2 regions of the Terrabacter sp. R4-6 genome follow, and region 1 is predicted to be linked to the other one. Evidence: predicted binding sites of a transcription regulator. Region 1 holds the regulator's gene; the other holds the start of a gene.
What was found. The regulator LexA, encoded in region 1, represses DNA repair genes until DNA is damaged. The targets are predictions, from matches to a motif close to TCGAACANNTGTTCGA.

Region 1 (7,100 bases):
ATGTTGTTGCGCACGGCCGCGGCGATCTCGGCCGGGGTCTGGGTGTACGCGTTCGGCCCGCACCGTCCGTCCGGCACCGTCGGCACCATGGCGACAACGAAGGCCATGAAGCCCGAGAAGTTGAGCAGCACGTCCTCCTCGGGCGAGTGGCCCTTGTAGGCGATGAGGCTGGCCCCGAGCGCGCAGAGCGAGCCGACGAAGACGGTCCGCGCCGGCGTGTAGTAGTACGCGCTGATCGAGCCGAGCCAGCACGAGTGGTCGGTCTCCCACCACCACTGGTAGCCGACCGAGAGCAGCAGCATGAGCAGCAGCGCGATCATCGCGCCGCGCAGGTAGCGGTAGGTGAGGACGACGTCGCGGGTGCGGCCAGGTGCCATGGCGGTCTCCTTCGCAGGGCTCACGGGTCAGAGTCTGTCGCCGCCTCACCCGATACGCCTCCCGGGACGCGACGATGCCGTCGGCGCGGAGGGCGCCGACGGCATCGTCGTCGGTGGGGGAGCGGGCGCTGTCAGAGCCGGCGCAGGACCGCCGTCACCTTGCCGAGGATCGTCGCGTGGTCGCCGTCGATGGGCGAGAAGTCGGGGTTGTGCGGCATGAGCCACACGTGCCCGTCGGTGCGCTTGAACGTCTTGACCGTGGCCTCGTTGTCGAGCATCGCGGCCACGACGTCGCCGTTCTCGGCGTGCTGCTGCTGGCGCACGACGACCCAGTCACCGTCGCAGATCGCGGCCTCGACCATCGAGTCGCCGTTGACCTTGAGGAGGAAGAGGTCGCCCTCGCCGACGAGCTGCTTGGGCAGCGGGAAGACGTCCTCGACGACCTCCTCGGCCGTGATCGGCACACCGGCCGCGATCTGGCCGAGCACCGGCACGTACGACGCCTCGGGGCGGGCATCGCCCGAGTCGGTCTCCGTGTCGTAGTGGTCGCCGCGCGGACGCGGCGCGGTGGCGTCGCCCCCGCGGTAGCCGAGCTCCTCGGCCTTCGCGTCGGGCGAGACGACCTCGAGGGCCCGCGGCCGGTTCGGGTCGCGGCGCAGGTAGCCCTTGGCGACGAGGGCGTTGAGCTGGTGCGAGACGCTCGAGGGGCTGGCGAGGCCGACGGCGTCGCCGATCTCGCGCATGCTCGGCGGGTAGCCGCGCCGGTCGACGGAGTTGCGGATGACCTCGAGCACCCGCCGCTGGCGGACGGTGAGACCGTCGCCGGTCTCGCGATCGGGAAGCTCGGTCACGCCCATGGTGTCCCCTTCGTCGGCTCGTCAGACCGCGTCGTGACGCTGGGTGTGGGGCCAGTGTCAGTGGTGGCTGGTGAGGTCTGTGGTGTGAGGAAAGACTACGCAGTTCGAACACAGTTGCCAAACACCTGTTCGATGCGTGTCTCGACTTCGTCGAACATCCGTGCTACAACTCGTACAGACGTTCTATCGAACATGTGTTCGCCAGTTCAGGAGCAAGGGGAGGTCACCATGAGCGCCATCGTCCTCGAGGCCGTTCGTCAGCCGCACACCGAGGAGCCCGCGCGGTCGCAGTCGACCGGCCGGCCTCGCCTCGTCCTCGTCCCCACCGGGCCCGAGGCCGCGCGTGCGGCCCGTGCCGCGAGGCCGCCGATGCGCCTGACGCGTTTCGGCCGCCTCGTCGTCACGCTCCTCGTCGCGGGCGTCGTCTCCGTCCTCGGTGTCGGCCTGGCGGGCCAGCTCGCGTCGGCCACGGGCGAGCCACGCACGATCACGGTCCAGTCCGGCCAGACCCTGTCGGGCATCGCCGCCCGCGAGCTTCCCGAGCTGACCACGGCCGAGGGCGTCGTCGAGCTCCAGATCGCCAACGCCCTCAGCACCACAGCGATCCACAGCGGCCAGCAGCTCGTCGTCCCGGGTCGCTGACCCGTCCAGCCCGTCCAGGGCCCGTCCCGTGTCGTATGCCGTGTGCTCGGCTGCGCCGGTCCCGGCCCTCCTGATCCGCCGCGTTGGCTCCACCTTCAGCGGCTGGCGGTAGCGGCGCTTCGACCCCGCCGTTCCTGCCCCGGACGCCGCACCCCTGACCGGGGGTGCGGCGTCCTGCTGTCCCCACCCCTGGCCGTGGCGCCGTCCTTGTGGCGCAAGGTCGCCCGCGCGACCGGGCTCGACCGCGGTCCCGTGGATGACGGGCTCCCGCCGTCCCGGGCCCGGCCTAGCGTTGCTGCCTCGGGAAGGGAGCAGGGGATGCGCTACGACGTGGACACCGACGCGCTGCGCGACGACGCCACCTCGATCGGTGAGGTGCTGGCGCGGGTGCAACGGCTGGAGATCGCCGCCGAGCTGCGGCCGTTGGGCGCGGCGGTGCCCGGGGGTCGTGTCGCCTCGGGCCTCGGTCAGGTGGCGGCGGCCTGGGAGGCGCGGCTGGCCGGGATGCGCTGGGAGCTGCGCGAGCTGGGTCGCTGCCTCGCCGCCGCGGCCGACACCTATGACGCGGTCGAGCAGGCGGCGCGTCTGGCCGTGCGGTCGCCCGGTGGCGCCCGATGAGCCCGGGGAGCCCGGGGAGCCCGGGCGGGACCGGTTCGAGCGCGTCGCTGATGATGACGGTCGGTGACCTGCGCGCCTGCCGGCCGCAGTCCCTGGTCGAGCTGAGTCGGCGTCTCGAGGAGCGCCGGTGCCGGGTGCTCGGTCTGGCCGAGCTCGTGCTCTGGCGTCGCTCGGCTGCTCCCCGGTGGTCCGGTGCCGCCTCGTCGGCAGCAGTCGACCGCTACGGTCTCGTCGTCGCCGGGCTCGGGAGGCTCGCGGGGAGCATCGCCGCGACGGGTCACGCCGTCGGGCACGCCGCGTCACGCCTCCAGTCCGCGCTCGACCTCGTCGGTCGCGCCGACCGGCGGGCCGCCGACGAGGGTGCCTGGGTCGACGGTGAGGGTCGCCTCTTCCTGCCGGTGCGCGCCTCGCTCGGAGACCCTGCGGGCGAGGCGCACCGGGCCCGGCTCGACGAGCTGCTGAGGGTGGAGGTGCACGCCTGCCTGACGCAGGCCCGACGATCGGCGTTCGAGACCGACGACGAGCTGTGGCGGGCACTGCTGACCGCGGCTCGTGGCTCTACCGCGCCGCCGGGGACCGCTGCCCATGTGCTCCCGGCGCCGCTGCCACCCCCACCGGCGGAGCAGTCGGCGGCCGGTGGACCCGGCGGCGAGGTGTTCGCCTCCGCCGCCTGGTGGCGGTCCCTGACCGACGAGGAGCGGCGCCGCGTCGTCCGCGATCGTCCGGAGTGGGTGGGTCCCCGCGACGGGGTGCCCGCCGCCGCTCGCCACGAGGCCAACCTCACCCTGCTGGCCCGAGCGGAGCAGGCAGCCCGGGCCCGTGCTCGTGAGGCGCAGGCTCGGGCGTCCGTGAGCAATGCCGCCGAGCGCACCCGCTCGGCCGAGCACGTCGCGGCCCTGCAGGCGGTGCGCGACGTGCTGTCACGGCGCGACGGCGGACAGCGGCGCCTGCTCCTCGTCGACGCGACCGGGCCCGACGTCAAGGCGGTCGTCGCGGTCGGCGACGTCGACCGGGCCGAGCACGTCGTCACCTTCGTCGGTGGGCTCTCGACCATGGTCGGCGCCGACCTGCGTCGTTACGACGAGACCTTCGTGCGGATGCGCTCGGAGGCCCGCGAGGTGGCGCGCGGCGAGGACGTCGCGGTCGTGACGTGGATGGGCTACGACGCGCCGCAGGTCCACGAGATCGTCACCTCCGTCGACCGGAACGTCCTCAGCGCCAAGCTCGCCCGCGACAACGCCGGTGCCTTGTCCGACTTCGTCACCGGCGTCGAGGCGGCTCGGGAACGACCGGCCCACCAGACGTTCTGGGCCCACTCCTACGGCGGGACCCTGGCCGGCTACGCCGCGCTGCGCACGAGCGCTGTCGACGACGTCGCGGTCTTCGGTGTGCCGGGTCTGCCGTTCAGCGACGTCGCCCGCACGGCTCTCAAGCCCGGGTCCCTCAACGTCCTCGGCGCGGTGGGAGACGACGTCTTCAGCTACGGCTGGCTGGTGCACGGCACGTCGGCGGCTGACGTCTCCGGCGCGACCCGGCTCTCGACCTTCGCCCTGAAGCTGTCCGGGACGGGGTGCAACCACTGGCTCCACTCGCGATCCGACTTCGTCGACACGGGCCGCACGTCGGGAGGCCACTCCGACTACCTCCGGGCCGGCACCGACAGTGCGCGCAACCTCGTCGCCGTCGCGGCGGGTCGTCCCGACCTGCGGGTGCTCCAGGGCGCCGACGAACGAGCGTGCACGACGACCGGCCCGAGTCTGGGGACCGACCCGATGCGCTGGCCGAGGCTCGTCCCGTGAGGACCGTCGCCGACGGCCCGACCCGCGACCTCGAGGCGCTGGCTGTCGCGATCCGCCGAGATCGCCTCGTCCTCTGGGCGTGCGGGTGGCTCGTCGCGCTCCAGACGCTGCCCTACGTCGCGGTGGGCTGGGTCATCGACGGCGGGACCGCTGCCGGAGACGGGGCCCTGTACGCGCTCTCGCCCCGCGCACTGCTGGGCGTCGTCGGCTTCGGGGTCGTCCTCGCCGTCGCACTGTCCCGGCCGGGGTTGCGGCCACGGGTCGACTCTGGAGCGGCCGCCGGCGGCGGCACAGCCGGTCCGCTCCTGGCGTCGGGCGGGACGGGGGCGGCCCGGACGACGAGGTCGGTGCTGACGCGACTGCGGTGGGCGGGTCTCGCGTCCATCGGTGGCGCCGCGGCCCACGCGGGGGCCGTACTGCTCGACGACGCCGCACGCTCGGGGGCGTTCGCCGTGGGCGAGGCCCTCGACGACGGATCCGCGGTCTGGGCCTACGTCGCCACGGTCCTGCACGTGCTCCTCATGGACGTGCGGGCCCCCTTGGCCGCCGTCGTCGCGCTCGTCGTGCTCACCCGGGCGCGCCGTCCGGTCAGTCCGCGCGGGTGCCGTCCGGCTGGTCCTGACCGTCCCGGCCCGGCAGCTCCGCCGGGAGCTCGAACCACACGTCGGTCCCAGGGCCGTCCACCGAGCTGATCCCGATCGACCCGCCGTGGGCCTCGATGATGCGCTTGACCGTGGCCAGGCCGATGCCGCTGCCGTCGACGGAGGTCTCGACCCGGTTGAAGAGACCGAAGACGCGGTCACGGTCGGCAGCCGAGATGCCGATCCCGTTGTCACGCACCGAGACACGCCATGAACCGTCGACCCGCGTCGACGAGATCTCGACGAGGGGAGCGACACCGGGCCGGGCGTACTTCACGGCGTTGGACACGAGGTTGAGCAGCACCGAGTAGAGCTGCTGCCCGTCCGCGGGCAGCGTCGGGAGGGCGCCGGCCGTGACGGTGGCCGACCGGGCGCTGAGCGTCGGGGCGAGGTCCTCGAGCACCGAGGAGAGGACGCCGTCGAGATCGGTGTCGCTGCGGTGCAGCTCGGCCCCGACCCTGGCGTGGGCGAGGATCTGCTCGATCATGCCGGCCATGCGTGTCGCGGAACGGAAGGCCGTGGCGACGAGACGCTCGGACCACTCGTCCGCAGCGACCGCGGGCTGCTGGCCCAGCATCTCGGTGCTCGCCATGATCGCGGTGAGCGGGGTGCGCAGGTCGTGGCTCACCTGTCCGGCAAAGACCGAGAGGGCCTCGTTGGAACGGTGGAGCTCGTCCCTCGTCTCGGTGAGTGCGGCGAGCGAGTCCTCGAGCTCCCGGGTGCGCAGGCGCAGCTCGAGGACGTCGACGACGCGCTCGGCGATGGCGACGAGGGCCTCCTCCTGCGACTCGTCGAGCTCACGGGGTTGGGAGTCGAAGACGCAGAGGCGACCGATGATGACGCCGTCCGGTGTGGTCAGTGGTGCTGACGCGTAGAAGCGGACGGTGCCGAGGATGCCTGTCACGAAAGGGTTCTCGCGGAACCTGGCGTCGAGGCTGGCGTCCGGGACGACGACCCGGTCGGTGTGCTCGAGCACGGCGGCGCACATCGAGTCCTCGCGGGCACAGATCGAGGCGGCGAAGCCGGTGGTGGCGATCTGCTGCTGGTGCGTCGCAGTGATGAGGTTGATCGCCGCCCGGGGGACGGCGCACACCTGTGCCGCGATGTCGACCAGGGCCTGCAGCTCGCGCTCGGGCGCGTTGCCGAGCACGTCGTAGCCCGCCAACGCGTCCTCGCGTCGCTGGGCGGGGTCGAGGACGTCTGGTGATGATGTCCGGTTTGTCACGATAGGCAGACTCTGTCATGGAGGCGCTCGAGGGCAAGAACCCACCCCGCCATGTCTCGTGGTCGGCGACGCCCACCCAGTTATACAAGAAGTCTTGTGCAACGTGGCCGCGGACCCTGAGGGTGGGTCGCATGCCACGTCGCACCGCCTCCGAACGCCACACCGCCACTCGTCCGTCTGACGGCGACGAGCTCGGCAGCGAGAGGGGCAACGCCCTGCTCGACGTGCTCACGGCCTTCCACCACCCGACGCGCCGATGGCTGTGCGAGCTGCTGGCCGTCGAGGGCCCGGCGACCGTCGGGCGGCTGGCACAGCGCACGGGCCTCGCGGCCGGTTCGGTGAGCCACCACCTCGGGACGCTGCACCGCTACGGCTTCGTCGAACCGGCGCCGGAGCTGGCCCGGGACACCCGGGAGAGCTGGTGGCGCAGTCGTCCTCGGCAGCTCTCGTGGGACGCCACGGACTACGGCGAGGGGACCGTGGCGCGACGGATCGCCGGGGCGGCGGAGGCCGAGAACTTCCGCCACCACGTGCGGGCGGTCCAGCGGTGGCTGGCCGAGGGCGAGTCCGCCCCGCCCGACGTGCGGCACGCGTCGGTCGCGTCCGACACGCTCGTCACCGCCACGGTCGACCAGATGGGCGAGCTGAGTCGCCGGCTCACCGACCTCGTCGTCGAGTGGAGCGAGGAGTGCCGTGCCGACGCGCAGGCGCGCCCGGACGCCGAGCGCCTCCCGGTCCGCGTCGCAGCGCGCGTCTTCCCGAGCGGGCCGGTGAAGCCGTGAGCGACCGCACCGACGCCACGACCACCCTCACCGCGCGCGCGGCCGCGGACCCGCAGCCGGCCGAGCCGACCCTCCTCGGCGCCGCACCTCCGCCCGTCACCCGCGACCGGATGGTGCAGACCTGGGTGGGCTCGATGGCGCTCTCGTGGTTCGGCGACG
Region 2 (7,100 bases), 710 kb from region 1:
TGGTGCTCGGCTGGCCGGCGTACCTGCTCGCCATCACGGCGATGGGCGCCATCCTGCTCCGCGGGCGCACGCCGATCGACCCCTCGCGGGTCCCCTGACGCCCGGCCCGGCGACGTCGAGGTCAGTCCTCGAGGTGGGTGTGGTGCCGCTCGCCCGGTGCGACGAGATCCTGGAGGCGGTCCTCCTGCTCCGTCGTCGTGATGAAGAGCAGCTCGTCGCCGGCCTCGATCGCGTCGTCGGGGGTGGGAGCGAGCGGACGCTCCTCGCGGATGATCGCGACGAGCACCGTGTCGGTCGGCCAGTCGACGTCGCCCACGCGGCGCCCGGCGAACGGGCTGCCCTCCGGGAGGGTGATCTCGACCATCGAGGCCCGGCCCTGCTGGAACTCGAAGATGCGCACGAGGTCGCCGATGCTCACGGCCTCCTCGATGAGCGCCGTCATGAGCCGTGGCGTCGACACCGCGACGTCGACGCCCCACGACTCGTCGAACATCCACTCGTTCTTCGGGTTGTTGACGCGGGCGACGGTGCGCGGGACCCCGAACTCGGTCTTGGCGAGGAGTGAGAGCACGAGGTTGGCCTTGTCGTCACCGGTGGCGGCGACGCACACGTCCGACTCCTCGAGCCGGGCCTCCTCGAGGGCGGCGAGCTCGCACGCGTCGGCGAGCAGCCACGACGCCTCGGGCACCCGTGAGGCCTGCACGTCGTCGGCGTCCTTGTCGATGAGCAGGACCTGGTGCCCGTTGCCGAGCAGCTCACGGGCGATGGAGCGGCCGACGCTTCCGGCTCCGGCGATGACGACGCGCATGGGGGTTTCTTCTCCTGTGCCGGGTCAGTGGGCGGCCGGGGCCTGGTCGCAGAGCCGCTCGACGCGAGCGAGGTCGTCGCGCGGGACGGTGAGGTGCACGAGGTCGCCCTGCTGGACGACCATGTCGGGCCGGGGGAGCGTGCCCTCGCCGAGCCGGGTGACGTAGGCGACGCGGGCGCCGGTCTGCTCCTCGAGATCGGTGAGGTGCCGGCCGACCCAGCCCTCGGCGAGGGGGACCTCGGCGATGACGATCTTGCCGCTCGGGTCGGTCAGCTCGGGCACGGCGCCCTGCGGCAGCAGCCGCTGGATCATCTGGTCGGCCGTCCAGCGCACCGTCGCGACGGTCGGGATGCCGAGGCGCTGGTAGACCATGGCGCGCTGCGGGTCGTAGATGCGGGCGGCGACGTGCTCGACCCCGAACGTCTCGCGCGCCACGCGGGCCGCGAGGATGTTGGAGTTGTCGCCGCTGCTGACGGCCGCGAAGGCGTAGGCGTCACGGATGCCGGCGGCGATGAGGGTGTCGCGGTCGAACCCGATGCCCGTGACGGTCTGGCCCTCGAAGGAGGTGCCCAGCCGGCGGAACGCGGAGGCGTCCGCGTCGATGATGGCGACGTCGTGGCCGTTGCGGCCCAGGGTGCGGGCGAGGGTCGACCCGACGCGGCCGCATCCCATGATGACGAAGTGCACGGACGCGACGCTACACCGTGGGGACGTCGCCCACCCCGCAGGCCGCGCAGGCCGGACGCCGAGCGAAACGGGCAGGACGGCATACGTTCTCGGGACGGTGTCCGCGCCGTCCGGAGTGGGTCAGTGCGAGGGGACGATCCGTCATACAGTTGCGTCGTGCCCGGTACCGGTTCGCTGTTCAAGCGCCTCCTCCTCGGTCGCGCGATGCGCAGCGACAAGCTCGGGGAGACCCTGCTGCCCAAGCGCCTCGCGCTGCCGATCTTCGCGAGCGACGCCCTGTCGTCCGTGGCCTACGCGCCCGACGAGATCCTGCTCATGCTCGGGCTCGCCGGCGGCACGTTCGTCGCGACGCACAGCTGGCAGGTCACCATCGCGGTCGTCCTCGTCATGGTCGTCGTGGTGGCGTCGTACCGCCAGAACGTCCACGCCTACCCCTCGGGCGGCGGCGACTACGAGGTCGCGACCGTCAACCTCGGTCCGCGGGCCGGCCTCACCGTCGCGAGCGCCCTGCTCGTCGACTACGTCCTGACCGTCGCGGTGTCGATCTCGTCCGGCGTGCAGAACGCTGCCACGGTGCTCGGTTTCGTCCGCGGCCACGAGGTCATCGTCGCGGTGGCCCTCATCGTCTTCCTCACCGCCATGAACCTGCGCGGCGTCCGGGAGTCGGGCAAGGCGTTCGCCGTGCCCGTCTACGCCTTCATGCTCGCCATCATCGGGATGGGCGTCTACGGCTTCATCCAGCACTTCACGGGCAACCTGACGCCGGCCGAGAGCGCAGGCCTGACGCTCAAGCCCGAGGAGGGCCAGGGCCTCACCGGACTCGCTGCCGCCTTCCTGCTCCTGCGGGCGTTCTCGTCCGGCTGCGCGGCCCTGACCGGCGTCGAGGCCATCAGCAACGGCGTCCCGGCCTTCAAGAAGCCCAAGAGCACGAACGCCGCGACGACCCTGCTCCTGATGGGCACCCTGTCGGTCGTCATGCTCGGCTCGATCATCGCCCTGAGCCAGTGGACCGGCGTCAAGATCGCCGACGACCCGGGCGCCCAGCTGCTGCGCGACGGACAGCCGGTCGGTGACTCGTACATCCAGCACACGGCCATCGGCCAGCTCGCCGAGTCGGTGTTCGCGGACTTCCCGATCGGCGTCGTCTTCGTCTCGATCGTCACCGGCCTGATCCTCGTCCTCGCCGCCAACACGGCGTTCAACGGCTTCCCGGTGCTCGGCTCGATCCTCGCCCGCGACGGCTACCTGCCCCGGCAGATGCACACCCGCGGTGACCGGCTCGCCTTCAGCAACGGCATCCTCATCCTCGCCGGGGCGGCCATCGTCCTCGTCATCGTGTTCAAGGCCGAGGTCACCGCGCTGATCCAGCTCTACATCGTCGGGGTGTTCGTCTCCTTCACCACCTCGCAGATCGGCATGGTGCGGCACTGGACGCGCCACCTGCGCCTCGAGCGCAACGCCAAGGAACGGTCGCGCATGCAGCGGTCGCGCATCATCAACGCGGTGGGTGCGGCGATGTCGGCGACGGTGCTCATCGTCGTCCTCCTGACGAAGTTCCAGGCCGGGGCGAAGTACGCCATCCTCGCGATGGTCGTCCTCTTCGCCCTCATGCTCGGGATCAAGAAGCACTACAACCGCGTGCGTGACGAGCTCGCCATCGACTGGGACGTCGAGCGGCCCATGCTGCCGAGCCACGTGCACGCCATCGTCTGCATCTCCAAGGTGCACAAGCCGACGATGCGGGCGCTGGCGTACGCCCGGGCGAGCCGGCCGTCCTACCTCGAGGCCGTGACGGTCGACGTCGATCCCGACGAGACGCAGGCACTGCTCGACGAGTGGGACAAGCGCGAGATCCCGGTACCGCTCAAGGTGCTGTCCTCGCCGTACCGCCAGATCACGAAGCCGATCCTCGACTACGTCCGGTCGATCCGCAGCGGCAACCCGCGCGACATCGTCACGGTCTACCTCCCCGAGTACGTCCTCGGGAAGTGGTGGGAGCAGGTGCTGCACAACCAGAGCGCGCTGCGTCTCAAGGCCCGGCTGCTCTTCACCCCCGGTGTCATGGTCGTCAGCGTCCCGTGGCAGCTCCAGTCGTCCGAGGGCGCCGAGCGCGACTGGATCGACGAGCCGCCGATCAGCGGGTCCGTGCGCGGTGGAGCGCTGTGAGCGGCCGCCAGAACCGCGAGCGCGCCGCAGGGGGTGAGTCGCTCGTGGGACGGGAGTGGACCGTCGAAGTCGGGCCCGTCGCCCACGGTGGTCACTGCGTGGCCCGGCACGAGGGACAGGTCATCTTCGTCCGCCACACGCTGCCCGGCGAGCGCGTCGTCGCACGCGTCACCGAGGGGCGCGTCGGTGACAGCTTCGTGCGTGCCGACGCCGTGGAGGTGCTCGAGGCCGCGCCCGGTCGCGTGCCCGCGCCGTGCCCGTATGCCGCCCCCGGGCTCTGCGGTGGATGCGACTTCCAGCACGCCTCCCTGGACACGCAGCGTGCGCTCAAGGGCGCCGTCGTGCGTGAGCAGTTCGCGCGGGTGGCAGGACTCGACGTCGACGTCGTCGTCCAGCCGGTGCCGGGCGACGAGGGAGGGCTGCGCTGGCGCACCCGGGTCGAGTTCGCCGTGGACGGTGCCGGGCGCGCGGGTCTGCGCGGTCACCGGTCGAGCCACATCGTGCCCGTCGAGGACTGCCTCATCGCCACCCGAGGGGTCATCGACTCCGGCGTGCTCGACACCGAGTGGCCCGACCTCGAGTCGGTCGACGTCATCGACGCCGTGCACCCCGACGAGCCGGTGCTCGTCCCGCTGCCCGCGCCGGAGGGTGGCGGCAGCGGCGGTGGGCTCGTCGGCGAGCTGGCCCGCGACGGCGACTGGGAGGGCGAGTACGTCGTCTCCGCGAGGGGCTTCTGGCAGGTGCACCCGGGCGCGGCCACGACGTTCCTGTCCCGTGTGTCGACGCTGCTCGGCGCCGAGCCGGGGGACCGCGTCCTCGACCTCTACGCCGGGTCGGGCCTCTTCACGATGCGCCTCGGCGAGCTCGTCGCGCCCGACGGTGTCGTCCTCGGTGTCGAGGGGAACCGTCGCGCGGTCGAGAACGGCGAGTCCAACACCGAGCACCTCGAGAACGTCGAGTGGCGGGCCACCCGCGTCGACCGTGAGCTGCGGTCGCTCGTGGACCAGGACGTGACTGCCGACCTCGTGGTGCTCGACCCGCCCCGCACGGGGGCCGGCAAGGACGTCATGGGGCTGCTCGCTCGGATGGGGCCGCGCCGCGTCGTCTACGTCGCGTGCGACCCCGCGGCCCTGGCCCGAGACGTCAAGGCCGCCGGGACGCACGGCTACGACCTCGTCGCCCTCGAGGCCTGGGACGCCTTCCCGATGACGCACCACGTCGAGTGCATCGCTGTGCTGGAGCCCCGTGACGGGTCCGCCAGCGCCTGAGCACACGTGGCCGAGAGCCCACTCGGCGCGCGGGGCATGGCGTGGGTGCGGGCGCATGGCCGGGGGCGGCGCGCTGTCGGTGGCTCGTACTAGTGTTCGATCATGGAGTCGAGGAGTGCCGTGGGGAGCAGCGAGGTCGCTGCCGGGGGCGTGCTCGCCTTCGTCACCCAGGTCCCCCCTGACGTCTTCGACGCGCTGCCGCCGGTCGCGCAGGCAGCCGTGGTGTGTCGCGTGGTGCCGGAGCGGTTGCGCAGTCTCGACACGGCCGGCGCCGAGGCGGTCCTCGCCGTCACACAGCGCGCGATGAACGTCCTCGGCGCCGTCCAGGATCTCGCGCTGGCCGCCTGCGTCCGCCGTCAGGAGCTCGACCTCGCCGACCTCGACGGGGACTGGTCCGACGGTTCCGAGTACCGCCCGTCGTCGGTGAAGATCGTGGCCTCGAGCGTCGCGCCCATCCTGCGCTCGACCCCACGTGGCGCCGAGTCGCGGGTCGCCGACGCGCTCTGCCTCGTCGAGGACCTCCCGCGCACCCTCGCCGCCGCGCTGGACGGGCACCTCAGCCAGCGGCAGACCGCCGTCGTGGTGGACCAGGCGGGCCTCGTCGCGGTCGATGCCCGTCCGATCTTCGAGGCCGTCGTCATGGAGGGAGGCGGGGCGGAGTCGCTGACACCGGCTCGGCTCCGTCGGCAGTGCGAGCGTGCCGCCATGGCGACCGATCCGTCCTCGGTTCAGTGCCGATCGGAGCACGCCCTCCGTGACCGCTTCGTGCGGGTGGAGCCGGGTCTCGATCCCGGCACGACATGGTGGAAGGCCTCGCTGCCGGCGCGGGACTCGATGCAGGCGTGGGGTGCCGTCGACGAGCTGGCGCACGAGTACGTGCGCGCCGACCCTGCCCGGTCGATCGACCAGGCTCGCGCTGACGCCTTCCTCGATCTCCTCCTCGGCAGCGCCCAGGTGTCCACCACCGTCGAGCTGGTCGTGCCCACCTTCGTCGGTCCCGCGTCGGACGACCGGCGTGGCGTCGCGCTCCGTGGCCCGGACGAGGCGGCGGCAGTGCCCTCCGCCATCCCGGGGGCCGACGTGCGACCCAGCGCCCCGTCCCGCCGACCACGTCCGGGAGATGGGCCGAGCCGGTCGTCATCCGTCGATGTCGGGGCGTTCGACCTGGCACACATCACCGGTCCGCGCCTCGCACCGGAGCATGCGATCGGGTCAGAGCTCTTCGGGCTCGGGTGTGCGCCGCGTGCCGGATGCGACGCCGACCCGGCAGCCGCCGGGGCGTGGCTCGCGCACCAGGCAGCAGTGCCCGTCAAGGTGACAGGAGCGGTCGAGGACGCGGCGAGCCCCCAGCGTCTCCCGGGCGAACGATGGCGACCACCGAAGCTCGGTGTCCGACATCCACGGTTCGGCTGGATGCTCGCACCCGTGCTGGCAAAGGTGCTGTCAGACCCCGATGTCGTGCTGCGCGTGAGCCGAGCCGACGCGCTGACCGGTGTCACTGCGGCGCGCGATCCCGCTACCTACCGGCCCAACGCCGCTCTGGCGCAACGTGTTCGGGACCGCGATCGGACGTGTCGCTTCCCGGGGTGCGGCGTCGCTGCGCGCCGGTGCGACCTCGACCACGTGGTGCGCTTCCCCGACGGCTCGACCACCGAGTGCAACCTCGTCTGCTTGTGCCGCACCCACCACGGCTTCAAGCACCACGCCGGATGGACGTTGACGATGGACGCCGACGGCACGTGCACGTGGACCGCACCCACGGGGCGCTGCTACGTGACCCGTCCGGCTGACGTGAGACTCGACGCTGCCTAGGTCGCGACCGTCAGCGATCGGCGAGCACGGAGATCACGACGCCAAGGGCCCGTGCACCTGTGGGCTTCCCTCGCGCCCGCCGGAGCACTCACGCGCCGGCAGTTTCGGCCAGCACGTGGCTGACGGAGCACCTGAGGGACCTGACGACCAGAGCAGGTGGCCGTCGCGAGAGCATGGGGCCATGTCGTTCAGCTACCCCGTGGCCGTGAAGTTCTCCGAGATCGATCTCGCCGGCGTCGTCTTCAACTCGCACTACCTGACGTGGTGCGAGGACGCGAAGATGGCCTTCCTCGACCACCTCGGCTACGGGCCCTACCGCTTCGCCGACGAGCACCGGCTCGCCCTCGTCCGGCACGCGG

Region 2: ACSSS0_RS00875 (HNH endonuclease signature motif containing protein) is a predicted target of LexA. The motif match lies at 5,014-5,029, and genes of this name have one in related genera.

What each region holds. Positions count from the first base shown of each region.
Region 1 covers NZ_CP197224.1:4,115,533-4,122,632, forward strand. Annotated here, with positions in the region: gene ACSSS0_RS19105 (hypothetical protein) at 1-401, opposite strand, end outside; gene lexA (transcriptional repressor LexA) at 509-1,234, opposite strand; gene ACSSS0_RS19115 (LysM peptidoglycan-binding domain-containing protein) at 1,463-1,876, shown strand; gene ACSSS0_RS19120 (hypothetical protein) at 2,195-2,494, shown strand; gene ACSSS0_RS19125 (alpha/beta hydrolase) at 2,545-4,293, shown strand; gene ACSSS0_RS19130 (hypothetical protein) at 4,290-4,985, shown strand; gene ACSSS0_RS19135 (sensor histidine kinase) at 4,882-6,159, opposite strand; gene ACSSS0_RS19140 (ArsR/SmtB family transcription factor) at 6,291-6,941, shown strand; gene ACSSS0_RS19145 (MFS transporter) at 6,938-7,100, shown strand, end outside.
Region 2 covers NZ_CP197224.1:185,300-192,399, reverse strand. Annotated here, with positions in the region: gene ACSSS0_RS00900 (DUF3159 domain-containing protein) at 1-98, shown strand, start outside; gene ACSSS0_RS00895 (potassium channel family protein) at 122-808, opposite strand; gene ACSSS0_RS00890 (potassium channel family protein) at 833-1,495, opposite strand; gene ACSSS0_RS00885 (APC family permease) at 1,700-3,661, shown strand; gene ACSSS0_RS00880 (class I SAM-dependent RNA methyltransferase) at 3,658-4,929, shown strand; gene ACSSS0_RS00875 (HNH endonuclease signature motif containing protein) at 5,032-6,741, shown strand; gene ACSSS0_RS00870 (acyl-CoA thioesterase) at 6,923-7,100, shown strand, end outside.